3 regions of the Nesterenkonia xinjiangensis genome follow, and region 1 is predicted to be linked to each of the others. Evidence: riboswitches for the same ligand, from Rfam matches in the RefSeq annotation. Region 1 holds a riboswitch; each other region holds the start of a gene.
What was found. Region 1 has a riboswitch for S-adenosylmethionine ahead of HNR09_RS11355 (O-acetylhomoserine aminocarboxypropyltransferase/cysteine synthase family protein). Riboswitches for the same ligand answer to the same signal wherever they lie in the genome.
Positions count from the first base shown of each region.

Region 2: linked by a shared signal. The riboswitch ahead of HNR09_RS10700 (methylenetetrahydrofolate reductase) and the one ahead of HNR09_RS11355 (O-acetylhomoserine aminocarboxypropyltransferase/cysteine synthase family protein) in region 1 are both predicted to bind S-adenosylmethionine.
Region 3: linked by a shared signal. The riboswitch ahead of HNR09_RS08965 (OsmC family protein) and the one ahead of HNR09_RS11355 (O-acetylhomoserine aminocarboxypropyltransferase/cysteine synthase family protein) in region 1 are both predicted to bind S-adenosylmethionine.

Region 1 covers NZ_JACCFY010000001.1:2,514,949-2,518,836, forward strand. The annotation lists gene HNR09_RS11350 (right-handed parallel beta-helix repeat-containing protein) at 1-1,569, shown strand, start outside; SAM riboswitch class IV at 1,673-1,789, shown strand; gene HNR09_RS11355 (O-acetylhomoserine aminocarboxypropyltransferase/cysteine synthase family protein) at 1,929-3,317, shown strand; gene metX (homoserine O-acetyltransferase MetX) at 3,407-3,888, shown strand, end outside.
Region 2 covers NZ_JACCFY010000001.1:2,355,815-2,359,702, forward strand. The annotation lists gene metE (5-methyltetrahydropteroyltriglutamate--homocysteine S-methyltransferase) at 1-443, opposite strand, end outside; gene HNR09_RS10700 (methylenetetrahydrofolate reductase) at 629-1,633, opposite strand; SAM riboswitch class IV at 1,695-1,834, opposite strand; gene HNR09_RS10705 (thermonuclease family protein) at 2,054-2,695, shown strand; gene HNR09_RS10710 (LytR C-terminal domain-containing protein) at 2,731-3,261, shown strand; gene HNR09_RS10715 (hypothetical protein) at 3,368-3,736, opposite strand.
Region 3 covers NZ_JACCFY010000001.1:1,961,782-1,965,669, forward strand. The annotation lists gene HNR09_RS08960 (excinuclease ABC subunit UvrA) at 1-1,410, shown strand, start outside; SAM riboswitch class IV at 1,604-1,723, shown strand; gene HNR09_RS08965 (OsmC family protein) at 1,764-2,324, shown strand; gene HNR09_RS08970 (ATP-grasp domain-containing protein) at 2,424-3,437, shown strand; gene HNR09_RS08975 (MFS transporter) at 3,575-3,888, shown strand, end outside.

The DNA.
Region 1 (3,888 bases):
TTCGCCTCACGGAATGTGGCGGTGACCTTCTCCGGGGCCTCACTGACCCTCAGCGACGCCGACACCCAGCCCCGTCCGGAGCAGCCTGAGCCGGTCACCCCGGTCTCCTTCGACCTGCGTGCTCCTGAGCACTCCGGCTCCACCAGCTACCCCTTCGCCGCCTCGGCCGGCCATCCGGGCACCGTGGACGTCGCCGTCGACGGGGAGACGGTGATCTCCGGGGAACCCATCACCGCCGAGGATGAGCTCACCGCGCAGCTTGACCTCCCGGAGGGCACCAGCACGGTCAGCTCGACCTATCACCCTGCGGAGGGCCCCGACCTGACTCCGATCACCCGCAGCGTCGAGGTCACCGTCCGGGAGTTCCACGACGCCCCGCTGATGGTCTCGCCCGACGGCACGCCGGACGGGGAGGGGACGGAGCAGAGCCCTCTGGACGTGCACACGGCGGTCCAGCACGTGCTGCCCGGTCAGACGGTGGAGCTGCTGGAGGGCGAATACCAGCCCGAGAGCACCATCTCGCTCAGCCCGGCCTACTCCGGCACCGTGGAGGAGCCCAAGACCCTCACCGCCGCCGAGGGCGCACAGGTCATCGTGGACGGCCGGTCCGCGCTGCAGCAGATCATCCGGCTCGACGCCGACCACTGGGTCGTCTCCGACCTGGAGCTCACCCGCTCGGCCGGCAACGGGCTGCGCTCCTCGGGATCGCACAACGTCGTCGACTCGATGATCTTCAGCCACAACGGCAACTCCGGCTTCCAGCTCTCCGGCGGCGGAGCCCCGGAGGACTGGCCCGCCGAGAACCTCATCGTGGACTCCGAGGCCCATGACAACCGGGACCCGGCTGACATCAACGCGGACGGCTTCGCGGCCAAGCTCGGGGTCGGCCCGGGCAATGTGTTCCGCGGCAACGTGGCCCACCACAACATCGACGACGGCTGGGACCTCTACAACCGCACGAACGAGGGCCCCAACTTCCCCATCACGATGGAGGGCAACATCGCCCACCACAACGGGCAGCTCTCCGACGGGTACAACGCCGGCTCCGGCATCGGCACCGGATTCAAGGTGGGCGGAGAGGGGCTTCCCGTGGACCATGTGCTCACCGGAAACCTGGCGTACGCGAACAACCTCGACGGCTTCTCCGACAACTTCAACCCTGGCCGGCTGACGCTGACCAACAACACCGCGGTGGACAACGTGCGGTACAACTACATCTTCCGCACCAACCCGTACTTCGAGCCGGAGGACCAGGGGATCTTCCGCAGCAACCTCTCAGTGCACTCCGGGGGCGACGGCCGGGCGGATCAGATCGCCGGAGACGTCGATTCCAGCAACGTCCTCTTCGACGGAAGCCGTTCACAGGCCGAGGGCGGCAAACGGCTGGTCCTGCCGCGGGATCTGGTCTCCATCGTCCCGCCCGGGGAGTATGAGCGGGACGAGGACGGTTCGCTGATCTGGGGTGACTTCGCGAAGCCGACCTTCCGTTCCATCCTGGTCGACGGCGGCGACGACGGCGGCCCCATCGGCGCGGTGGAGCCCGCGCCGCATCCGGGAGGGCGGGGCTGACAGAGTGCTGGGGCGTGCCGGGGTGCGGGGTGATCCGCGCCGACGGTGACATGCGAGGACACAGACTTGCCGGATCGTGGGGATCAGGGCACACTATGGGGCAGGTCAAGAGTGCCAGCGTCAAACCCCGGTTTGCTGGCCGGCAACCCTCCAGTTCGCGGTGGGGTGCCCCGGGTGACGACCAGGCCCTGCCGCCCATGCGGTGGGGCAAGCGCGGGCCATCACACATCACAGTGCGGCCCACCACCATGTCCTTCGCGACAGGGCCGCCACGCGGTGCAGTCTCTCGGGTCTTCGTGCCCGGAGTCTCTCCGATGCCGGTCCTGGCCACGCGACCGCATTGAACGGAGACACGTCCCATGACGACCACAGAGACCCCCAAGGCCCCTCGATTCGAGACTCAGCAGATCCACGCCGGTGCATTCCCGGACCCGGTGACCGGCGCCCGGGCGCTGCCGATCCAGCAGACCACCTCCTTCGTCTTCCCGAGCACCGAGGCCGCGGCCAAGCGGTTCGGCCTCGAGGAGCTCGGGCCGATCTACTCGCGGCTGACCAACCCCACCCTCGAGGCGGTGGAGAACAAGATCGCCGCACTCGAGGGTGGTGTCGGTGCGCTGCTGGTCTCCTCCGGCCAGGCGGCCGCCACCCTGGCGCTGCTGAACATCGTCGAGACAGGCGGGCACATCGTCGCCTCGCCCTCCCTGTACGGCGGCACCCAGAACCTGTTCAAGCACACCCTGCCCAAGCTCGGGGTGGAGGTCACCTTCGTGGAGGACCCGGATGACACCGAGTCCTGGAGGGCCGCGATCCGGGAGAACACCGGGGCCTTCTTCGGTGAGGTCGTGGCGAACCCGCGCGGAGACGTCCTCGACCTCGAGGCCGTCGCGGCGGTGGCCCACGAGCATGGTGCCCCGCTGGTCGTGGACAACACGCTGACCAGCCCCTATCTCATCCGCCCGATCGAGCACGGAGCCGACGTCGTCATCCACTCGGCCACCAAGTTCCTCGGCGGGCACGGCACCGCGATCGCCGGGGTGATCGTCGACTCCGGCGGCTTCGACTACACCCGGTACCCGGACAGGTTCCCCGGCTTCAACACCCCGGACGAGAGCTACCACGGCCTCGTCTACGGCCGGGACCTCGGTGCCGACGGCGTCTTTGGGGTCAACCTGTCCTACATCCTCAAGGCACGGGTGCAGCTGCTCCGTGACCTCGGCCCCTCCCTCTCGCCGCACAACGCCTTCGAGATCAACCTGGGCCTGGAGACCCTGAGCCTGCGCGTGGAGCGTCACGTGCAGAACGCTCAGCGGGTGGCTGAGTACCTGGAGGCGCACCCGGCGGTCAAGCGGGTCAGCTACCCGGGCCTGGCCTCGAGCCCTTGGTTCGAACAGGCGCAGCGGTACCTGCCCAAGGGAGTGGGCTCCGTGCTGGCCTTCGAAGTCGACGGGGGCGCCCCGGCCGGCCAGGCCGTGGCCGACGCCCTGGAGCTGCATTCTCTGGTGGCCAACGTCGGGGATGTCCGTTCCCTGGTGATCCACCCTGCCTCGACGACCCACCGCCAGCTGACCGAGGACGAGCAGCGTGCGGCCGGCGTCGTGCCTGGTCTGGTGCGTCTCTCGGTGGGGCTGGAGCACATCGAGGACATCCTCGCCGACCTCGAGCAGGCCCTGGCCAAGGCCGTCCCGGCCGGTGCCGACGGTCCGCAGAGTGAGAAAACGCCGGCCTCCGAGCCTGCTCCGGTGGGCTGAGGCTAACCTGAGAGACCACTGCGTCTCATCCACACCCGCCTGACCGTCATCGCCCAGCCGACCCGGACCGACACAGGAGTTCCCGCCCCATGACCGCCCAGGTGCTCACCGCGACACCGCGTCCCGCCGGTGCGCTCGCCATCGTCGACGTCGGCGAGCACACCTTCGAGACCGGAGGCACCCTGCCGCAGGTGCAGCTGGCCTACGAGACCTGGGGGACGCTCAACGAGGCACGGGACAACGCGATCCTGGTCGCGCACGCCCTCACCGGTGACACCCACGTCGCCGCCACCGACGCCGACCCGGCGCCGGGCTGGTGGGAGGGTCTGCTGGGGCCGGGGCGACCCATCGACACCACACAGTGGTTCGTGGTCGCCCCGGCGATGGTCGGCGGATGCTACGGGTCCACCGGGCCGGCCTCGCCGGATCTGGAGGGCCGCCCCTGGGGCTCGCGCTTCCCCTTCACCACCATCCGGGACTCCGTCGAGCTGGAGGCCCGGCTGGCCGATCACCTCGGGATCGCACAGTTCCGCACGGTCATCGGTGGATCCATGGGCGGGGCACGCGCTCT
Region 2 (3,888 bases), 160 kb from region 1:
GCGAAGGCGACGTCGGCCTCGATCTCCGGGACGTAGTAGTGGTAGTTGGTGTCGAACCACTTGGTCAGCTCCAGCGGCTCCACCTCGGAGGTCCCGCGGGCCAGCGCCGAGATCAGCGTCAGACCCTCCGGGGCGTCAGGGGCGACGGCGGCGAATCCGGCGTCGCGGAACCGGCGGGGGACCAGACCCAGCAGGACCGAGGCGTCGAGGACCTGATCGATGACGGCGCCGTCGGCGGGGACCGCGGAGTCCTCCTCCAGGCCCAGACCCACCAGATGGTCCAGGGTGCGGCGGCGGTGGGAGCTGATCGCCTCGATCAGTGCGGCGACGTCCCCGCCGCCCCAGTGGGCCTCCAAGGCCTTCTTGATCTCACGGTCGGGACCGATGCGCGGATAGCCGAGCACGGTGGGGGGCAGTGCGTGGGTGGGCGGTGCGGTGGTCATGGTGACTCCTTGTCGATGTGTCAGGGCAGGTCGTGCCTGGGCGGGATGTGAGGAGGGGATGTCAGGACGGACGCCCGACGGGGTGGCTGGGCAGCGCTGCGCGTACTGGGGAGAGCGTGGCCCCGGCGTCGCGGAGCCGGCGTGCGGCCGGGTCTTCTCCGGCCGGAGGTGCTGCGGGGCCTCGGTCAGCCGGCGTCGAAGATGTTGCGCTGTCGGCGGGCGGCGTCGCGGATCCTGAGATGGTCCAGGATCGCCAGCGCCGGGGGGTGCTGGTTGAAGGTGAACAGGTGCAGCCCGGGGCAGCCGAGCTCCAGCACCGTGTCGATCAGGTTCAGCGTGGCGGCGACCCCGCGACGGCGCCGTTCGGCCGCGTCGTCGACGTCCAGGTAGTCCACCAGGTGCCGGGGCACCGGGACCCCGGTGATCTCCTCCAGTCGGCGCAGACGCCTGGGGCTGGTCAGCGGGGCGATGCCGGCGACGATCGGCAGGTGGATGCCCTGGGATCGGGCTGAGTCCACCAGCTGCGCGTAGTCCTCCGGATCGTAGAAGACCTGGGTGACGGCGTAGTCTGCGCCGGCCTCCTGCTTCTCCCAGAGGGCGTGGAGGTCGGCGGCATGATCCCGATCCGTGCCGGAGGGCGGATACGCGGCCACTGAGACCGAGACCGGCCGAGCTCCGGGCCCCTCAGGCGGGGACAGCCGCTCCTGCTCGACCTCGCGGACCAGCTCGACGACCTCCGCGGCACGGTTCAGGCCTCCGGGCTGGTGGATCCACTCCTTGCCGCCGTCGGGCGGGTCGCCGCGCAGCGCGAGGATGTCCCGGACTCCCAGGTCCAGCAGCTCGGTGATGGAGCCGCGGAGCTGGGAGGAGGTGCTGCCTGCGCAGATCAGATGCGCCATCACCGGTGAGGGCGTGGTGCGCAGCAGGTGGCGGATGACCTCCACGTTCGCGCCCTCGGGCTGGTTGTGCCCGTGGGTGACGGAGAAGTAGTCCGGGGCGGCCTCGGCCATCAGCTCGATGCTGCGCCAGGGATCCCGACCCGCGGTGGCGGGGCGTGGCGGGAAGACCTCGAAGGAGATCAGCGACCTCCGCCGAGTGCGCTGGACCAGGACGGATGTGGTGTGGGACGGGTCCGACGTCGCAGGCGGCGTCAGACGGACGGCGCCCGGAGAGGGCGTCGAGACAGGCATGGAGAGTCCTCCGTGTTGGCGTTCATCATCGTTCATGAGGCGCCACAGGGAGGCTTCCCCTGCGCCGTGCTTGCCGCTGAAGATAAAGCCATCTCAGTGAAGATGGCCGGTGCGGCCGGATCGTCATCTGGGGCACCCCGTCACGCGGGAAAGGGTTGCCGACCGGCCAAGCCAGAGCTGTTGTGACCGGTTCTCGTGATCCATCTGTGCCTGTGACGTTAGCACGGGGGCGCCGGGTCGGAAACCTGCGACGGGAACAATGACGATATATGAACATATTGAGCACTCGCGGATGAGGTGGCGACGCGGCAACCCCCGCGCGCAGGTGGAGCAGGGGCGGCGAGGCTCTGCTCGCCGCTGCTCAGGGCGATCTGCGGCCAGCCCTCCGTCGCGTCAGCGGCGCCGGATAAGGTGGAGCGCATGCCCGATCGGTATCTGAAGAATGCGATGCGCCGCAACGCACGCAAGACCGTGCGCCGGTCGCTGCGCACCGCTCCCCGCGGCGGGCGTCGGGGCGGAGGGAGTCAGGGCCTCCTGTGGTGGCTGCTGGCCGTGCTCGGGGTCATCCTCATCGGCGCCGTGATCAGCTGGCTCCAGGGGCTCGGTGCGGAGGAGCCGCAGGAGCGCCCGGAGGGTGCCGAGGCCGGCACCCTGGTGCGCGTGATCGACGGCGACACCCTCATCGTGGAGCTCGACGGCCAGGACGAGCGGATCCGGCTCCTCAACATCGACACACCTGAGTCCGTCCACCCCACGGAGCCGGTCGAGTGCTTGGGACCGGAGTCCTCCGCCCACATGGAGACCCTGGTGTCGCCGGGGGACGAGGTCTTCCTGGAGTACGACCAGGAGCGCACCGATCGCTACGATCGGATGCTGGCCGGAGTGTGGGCGGATGAGGTGCTGCTCAACGTGCAGATGGCACGAGCCGGCTATGGCGCGCCGGTGCACTATCCGCCCAATGATCGGTTCCTCGCCGCGGTCGAGCAGGCCTGGGAGCAGGCGGAGGCGGACGGCGTTGGGCTCTTCGCCGCGGACCTGGACTGCGAACCGGCGCTGCCCTGACGCGGGCAGATGCCCTCCCGAAATAGGATGGACCCATGAGCAGCTCCCCGGCGCCGGCGACCCGGCGGCAGAAGATCGCCGTCGCGACAGGCACCATCGGAGTCCTGGGTGCGATCACCGCTGGCAGCTGGCTGATGATCGACGGCACCATCGACGTGGACCTCATCGGCGGCGGTTCGATCCCGGCCGGCGAGGACTGCCCCACCGGCACATTGTCCCCGGTGGTGCCCGAGCGGGTGCCGGTGATCGTGCTCAACTCCACCAATGAGCCCGGACTCGCCGGCGACGTGGCCGAGGAGCTTGCCGACCGCGAGTTCCGAGTGGCCTCCGTGGACAACGACTACTTCGCGGACACCGGTTTCCAAGCCATCATCCGCGCCGGGGAACGGGGTCTGCGGCAGGCCTACACGCTGCAGCAGCACCTTCCGGGAGCGCTGGTCGACCTCGATGATCGTGACGGCTACAGCGTCGACCTCGTGCTGGGCTCGGAGTTCGCCGGACTGACGGACTCCGAGGAGATCGAGATGGAGCCCGGGCGTCTCGACTGCTCCGGCAGTCCCGGCTGAGCCGCGACCTCGACGACGTCCGCCGAGACGCCAGCGGGCCGCCCCGAGGTTCTCGGAGCGGCCCGCTGCGGCGGCGCTGGACGAGTTCCGCGCCGCAGGATGAGGCTCAGGCTTCGGTGTTCTTCCATCGCCGGGCACGGATGAAGGAGCGCACTCCGACGACGATGTAGACGATCAGCAGCACGAAGGTGACGGTGCTGACGATGACCGCGGCAGGCCGCTCGGCGTCGCCGGCGAACAGCGCGCCCAGCTGCATCACGTTCATCGAGGTGCCGATGGCGCCCAGCAACGCCACCACCAGGGCGATGTGGATGCCGATCTTCGCGTTCTTGAAGCCGATCAGGCCGCTGACCAGCAGTACCAGGCCCAGGAAGGCCGGGATCAGAGCGGTCACACTGGCGAAGGACGTGGCGGCGTAGGCGATGATGCCGAGCAGGATGAGGATCCCGCCCAGCCCGACGGTGATGCGGGGCATGAGGCTCCTTGGTGTGAGGTCGGGAGGACGTGCTGTCCTCCATCGAGGGCCGGCCGGAGCGCCCGAAGGGTCCCTCCGGGCGGAGGCTCGGCCGAACGTTCTTCTACACAGTGTAGTAGGCCCACGCTCCAGGAGAAGTCCTGATCAGTCCG
Region 3 (3,888 bases), 550 kb from region 1:
GACCTCGCCGCCTGGGTCCGCGGGCTCGAGGAGCCCTCCGTCGGTCCGCTGCTGACCACCCTGGGGGAGACCCTGGACTCCTTCGTGGAGATCGGGCTGGGCTATCTGAGCCTGGATCGGCCCGCCGGCACGCTCTCCGGGGGTGAGGCCCAACGCACCAAGATGATCCGACACTTGGGATCGGCGCTGACCGATGTCACCTACGTCTTCGACGAGCCCACCATCGGGCTGCACCCGCACGACATCGCTCGAATGAACGACCTGCTGCTGCGCCTGCGGGACAAGGGAAACACGGTCCTGGTGGTGGAGCACAAGCCCGAGACGATCGCGGTGGCGGACCACATCATCGACCTCGGCCCGCTGGCCGGTTCCGGGGGCGGGGAGGTGGTCTACGCCGGCGATCTCGCCGGGCTGCGCACCGCCGGGACCCTGACCGGGAACCACTTCGACGACCGCGCCCGCCTCAAGGAGGCCGGGCGGACGCGTGACGGCGTCATCGAGGTCCGCGGGGCGACGCAGAACAACCTCACCGGGGTCGATGTCGACATCCCCACCGGCGTGCTCACCGTGGTCACCGGGGTGGCCGGGTCGGGGAAGACCTCGCTGATCCACGGCAACGTCGCCGGGCTGGACGGCGTCGTGGTGGTGGACCAGGCCGGGATCAAGGGGTCGCGACGCTCCAACCCGGCCACCTACACAGGGCTGCTGGACCCCATCCGGAAGGCCTTCGCGAAGGCCAACGGGGTCAAGCCCGCGCTGTTCAGCGCGAACTCCGAGGGTGCCTGCCCCACCTGCAAGGGTGCCGGGGTGGTCTTCACTGAGCTGGGCGTGATGGAGACGGTGGAGACGCCCTGCGAGGAGTGCGAGGGCCGCCGGTTCCAGGCCGCGGTGCTGGACTTCACTCTGGGCGGGAAGAACATCAGCGAAGTGCTGCACCTCTCCGTGGACGAGGCCCTGGAGTTCTTCTCTGCGGGAGAGTCCCGGATCCCCGCGGCGGGGAAGATCCTGCAGCGACTCTCCGACGTCGGGCTGGGGTACCTGACCGTGGGGCAGCCGCTGAACTCACTCTCCGGAGGAGAGCGGCAGCGACTCAAGCTCGCGGTCCACATTGGCGACGACGGCGGCACCTTCATCCTGGACGAGCCCACCACCGGCCTGCACCTGGCCGACGTGGAGCAGCTGCTGCGGCTGCTGGACCGGCTGGTGGACGCCGGCCGCACGGTGATCGTGATCGAGCATCATCAGGCGGTGATGGCCCACGCGGACTGGATCATCGATCTGGGCCCCGGGGCCGGTCACGACGGCGGCCGGGTGGTCTTCGAGGGGACGCCCGCGGAGCTGGTGGAGTCGGCTCGCGGGGCCGGGGCCACGCTGACCGGGCAGCACCTGGCCGCCTACGTGGGGACCTGACGACTTCCGCCGCCCGCCGCCAGGTGCCCCAGCCCGTCCACTTCATCGATTGGGCGATTTGCACGCTTCTGAGGCCCGAATCGGCGTCCAAAAGCGATCACATCGCCCAATCGATGCATCGGAAGCCGCGGCCGATGACGCCCTGTGACATCACCGTTGCACCGGGGCGCGGCGGCAGAGATGCTCGAGAAGGAATCACGAGCACCCGCCATCACGGACCTGGCCGGCGGGGCGGCAACCCTCACTCTGCACCGGGGTGCCCCCAGGGGACGATTCGACGCCGCCGGGTCCCCGGCCGGCGTCAGGAGAGCGCCGCGGCGGATGCGGCGCGAGGCAGATCGAGAGGCCAGCGCATGACTCAGTACGCCAGCATCGACACCGACACGCAGCAGGAGGCCCAGGATCGCGCCCAGCGCCTGGAGAAGGCCGGACGCGACTGGAGCAGCCGCATCGACCAGGACCCGGCACACGCGGGGCTGGTGTTCCGCGCCCGTGGGGAGGGCATCGGATCGGTCGCCACCCGGATCACCTCCGGGCGGCATGAGTTCGTCCTCGACGAGCCGGCCGCGCTCGCCGGCGACGATGCCGGCACCAGCCCGGTGGAGGCCGCCCTGGCCGGGCTCATCTCCTGCCAGGTCGTGATCTACCGGCTCTACGCCCAGCAGTTGGGGATCGAGCTGGAGGACATCAGCATCGAGGCCGAGGGTGACCTCGACGTCCGAGGTCTCCTCGGAGGAGCCGACGAGGTCCGGCCTGGGTTCTCCGAGGTCCGGCTGAAGGTCTCGCTCACCGGCCCGGAGAGCTCAGAACGCTATGTGGAGCTGCAGCGGACTGTGGACGAGCACTGCCCGGTGATGGACATCTTCCGCAACCCGGTGCCGGTCCAGGTGCAGGTCTCCTCCTCCGCCTCCTGAGCAACACATCCCTGCGGACCAGGGACAGTAGAGTCGGCAAAGAGCCCGCGTCACTCCACCCGTGGGGCTGCCCTGTGAACGCCGGACCGGAAGAAGCACATGGACCTCACATCCACTCGTAAGCACCTGAAGTCTCTGGGCATCGCCCACGGTCTGACCAATGCACTCATCGCCCAGGAGGCTCTCGCCCGGGACATTGAGATCGCGCCGGATGAGAAGAGCAGACTGACCATGCGGTGGAAGGGCCGGCGCATCTGGTTCGACGCCGCCCGGTCCAACATCAACAACTCGCTGGCCCGCCGCTGCACGTTGCACAAGGACGTCGCGAGCCGTCTGCTCCGCACCTACGATGTCCCGGCGCCGCACAACGCCGTGTTCTCAGCCAGGGATGTTGAGCTGGCCTGGCAATGGGCCGAGCCCCGCCTGCCGGTGGTCATCAAGCCCAGCGACGGAGGCGAAGGCGAGCAGGTCCACCTGGACCTTCGTGACCGCGCCGCCTTCCGCGAGGCGTTCAGCGCCGTCGGCGCAGCTGCGGAGGGCGTACTGGTGGAGGAGTTCGTGCCCGGCGTGGAGCACCGTGTGCTCCTGGTGCATGGCAAGGTGGTGGCCGCCACGCGACGCATCCCGGCTCATGTCGACGGTGACGGGGAACACACGGTGGCCGACCTCGTGGCGCACAAGAACATCGCCCGTGCGGTGTTGGAGAACCCGGTGCATTGGGACGTTCCGCTGGATGACATCAGCCGGTCGGTGATGGCTGAGCAGGGGTTCACGGAGAGCATGGTCCCTGCGGAGGGCCAGCGAGTCTGGATCCGCCGCAACTCGAACATCCACAGTGGGGGTGACGCCATGGACGCCACTGATGACCTGACTGCAGAGGAGGTCGACATGGCGGAGAAGGTCGTGCGGGCGATCCCGGGCCTCCGACTGGTGGGGCTCGACATGCTGCTGCCCCGCGACGGCGAAGGGGACGCCCCTCGCGTGCTTGAGGTCAACTCCAGTCCGATGCTCTCCGGCCACCATTTTCCCTGGATCGGGAAGCCACGCGACGCCGCGGGCGCGCTTCTCTCGGGCATGTACCCCGACTCTCCGGCCCGCCGTCGTACCGTGTAGACTGTCCTGCTGGCCTGGACGGCCTCACACCGTCCGGTCCGGCAATTTCCGTCAAGTTGTGTATCTACCTGGTGGCGCTCGTCGAGCAGCGCGCCAAGGCGGCACTGCATCAGTGAGTGCGCTGCAGGAGGTGCGTGATGATGACAACTCTCGAATCCGACCGCCAGGACGGGCCCCGCCCAGGGCTCCACGATGACGGCCCCAGCCTGTTCCGTGCGGCCGGCCCGTCGTACTTCCCCGTGGCGCTCATCGCGCGCTTCCCCTACGCGATGATCGTCGTCGGGGTGCTGACACTGGTGGTCTCCGCCCGTGGCTCGCTGGGGCTGGGCGGGCTGACCTCCGCCATGGTGGGGCTGGGTGCGGTGCTGTGCGCCCCGCTCGTCGGCGCTGCCGCGGACCGGTGGGGGCAGCGGGTCGTGATCCTCTGCGCCGGGCTGGCCAGCACGGTCAC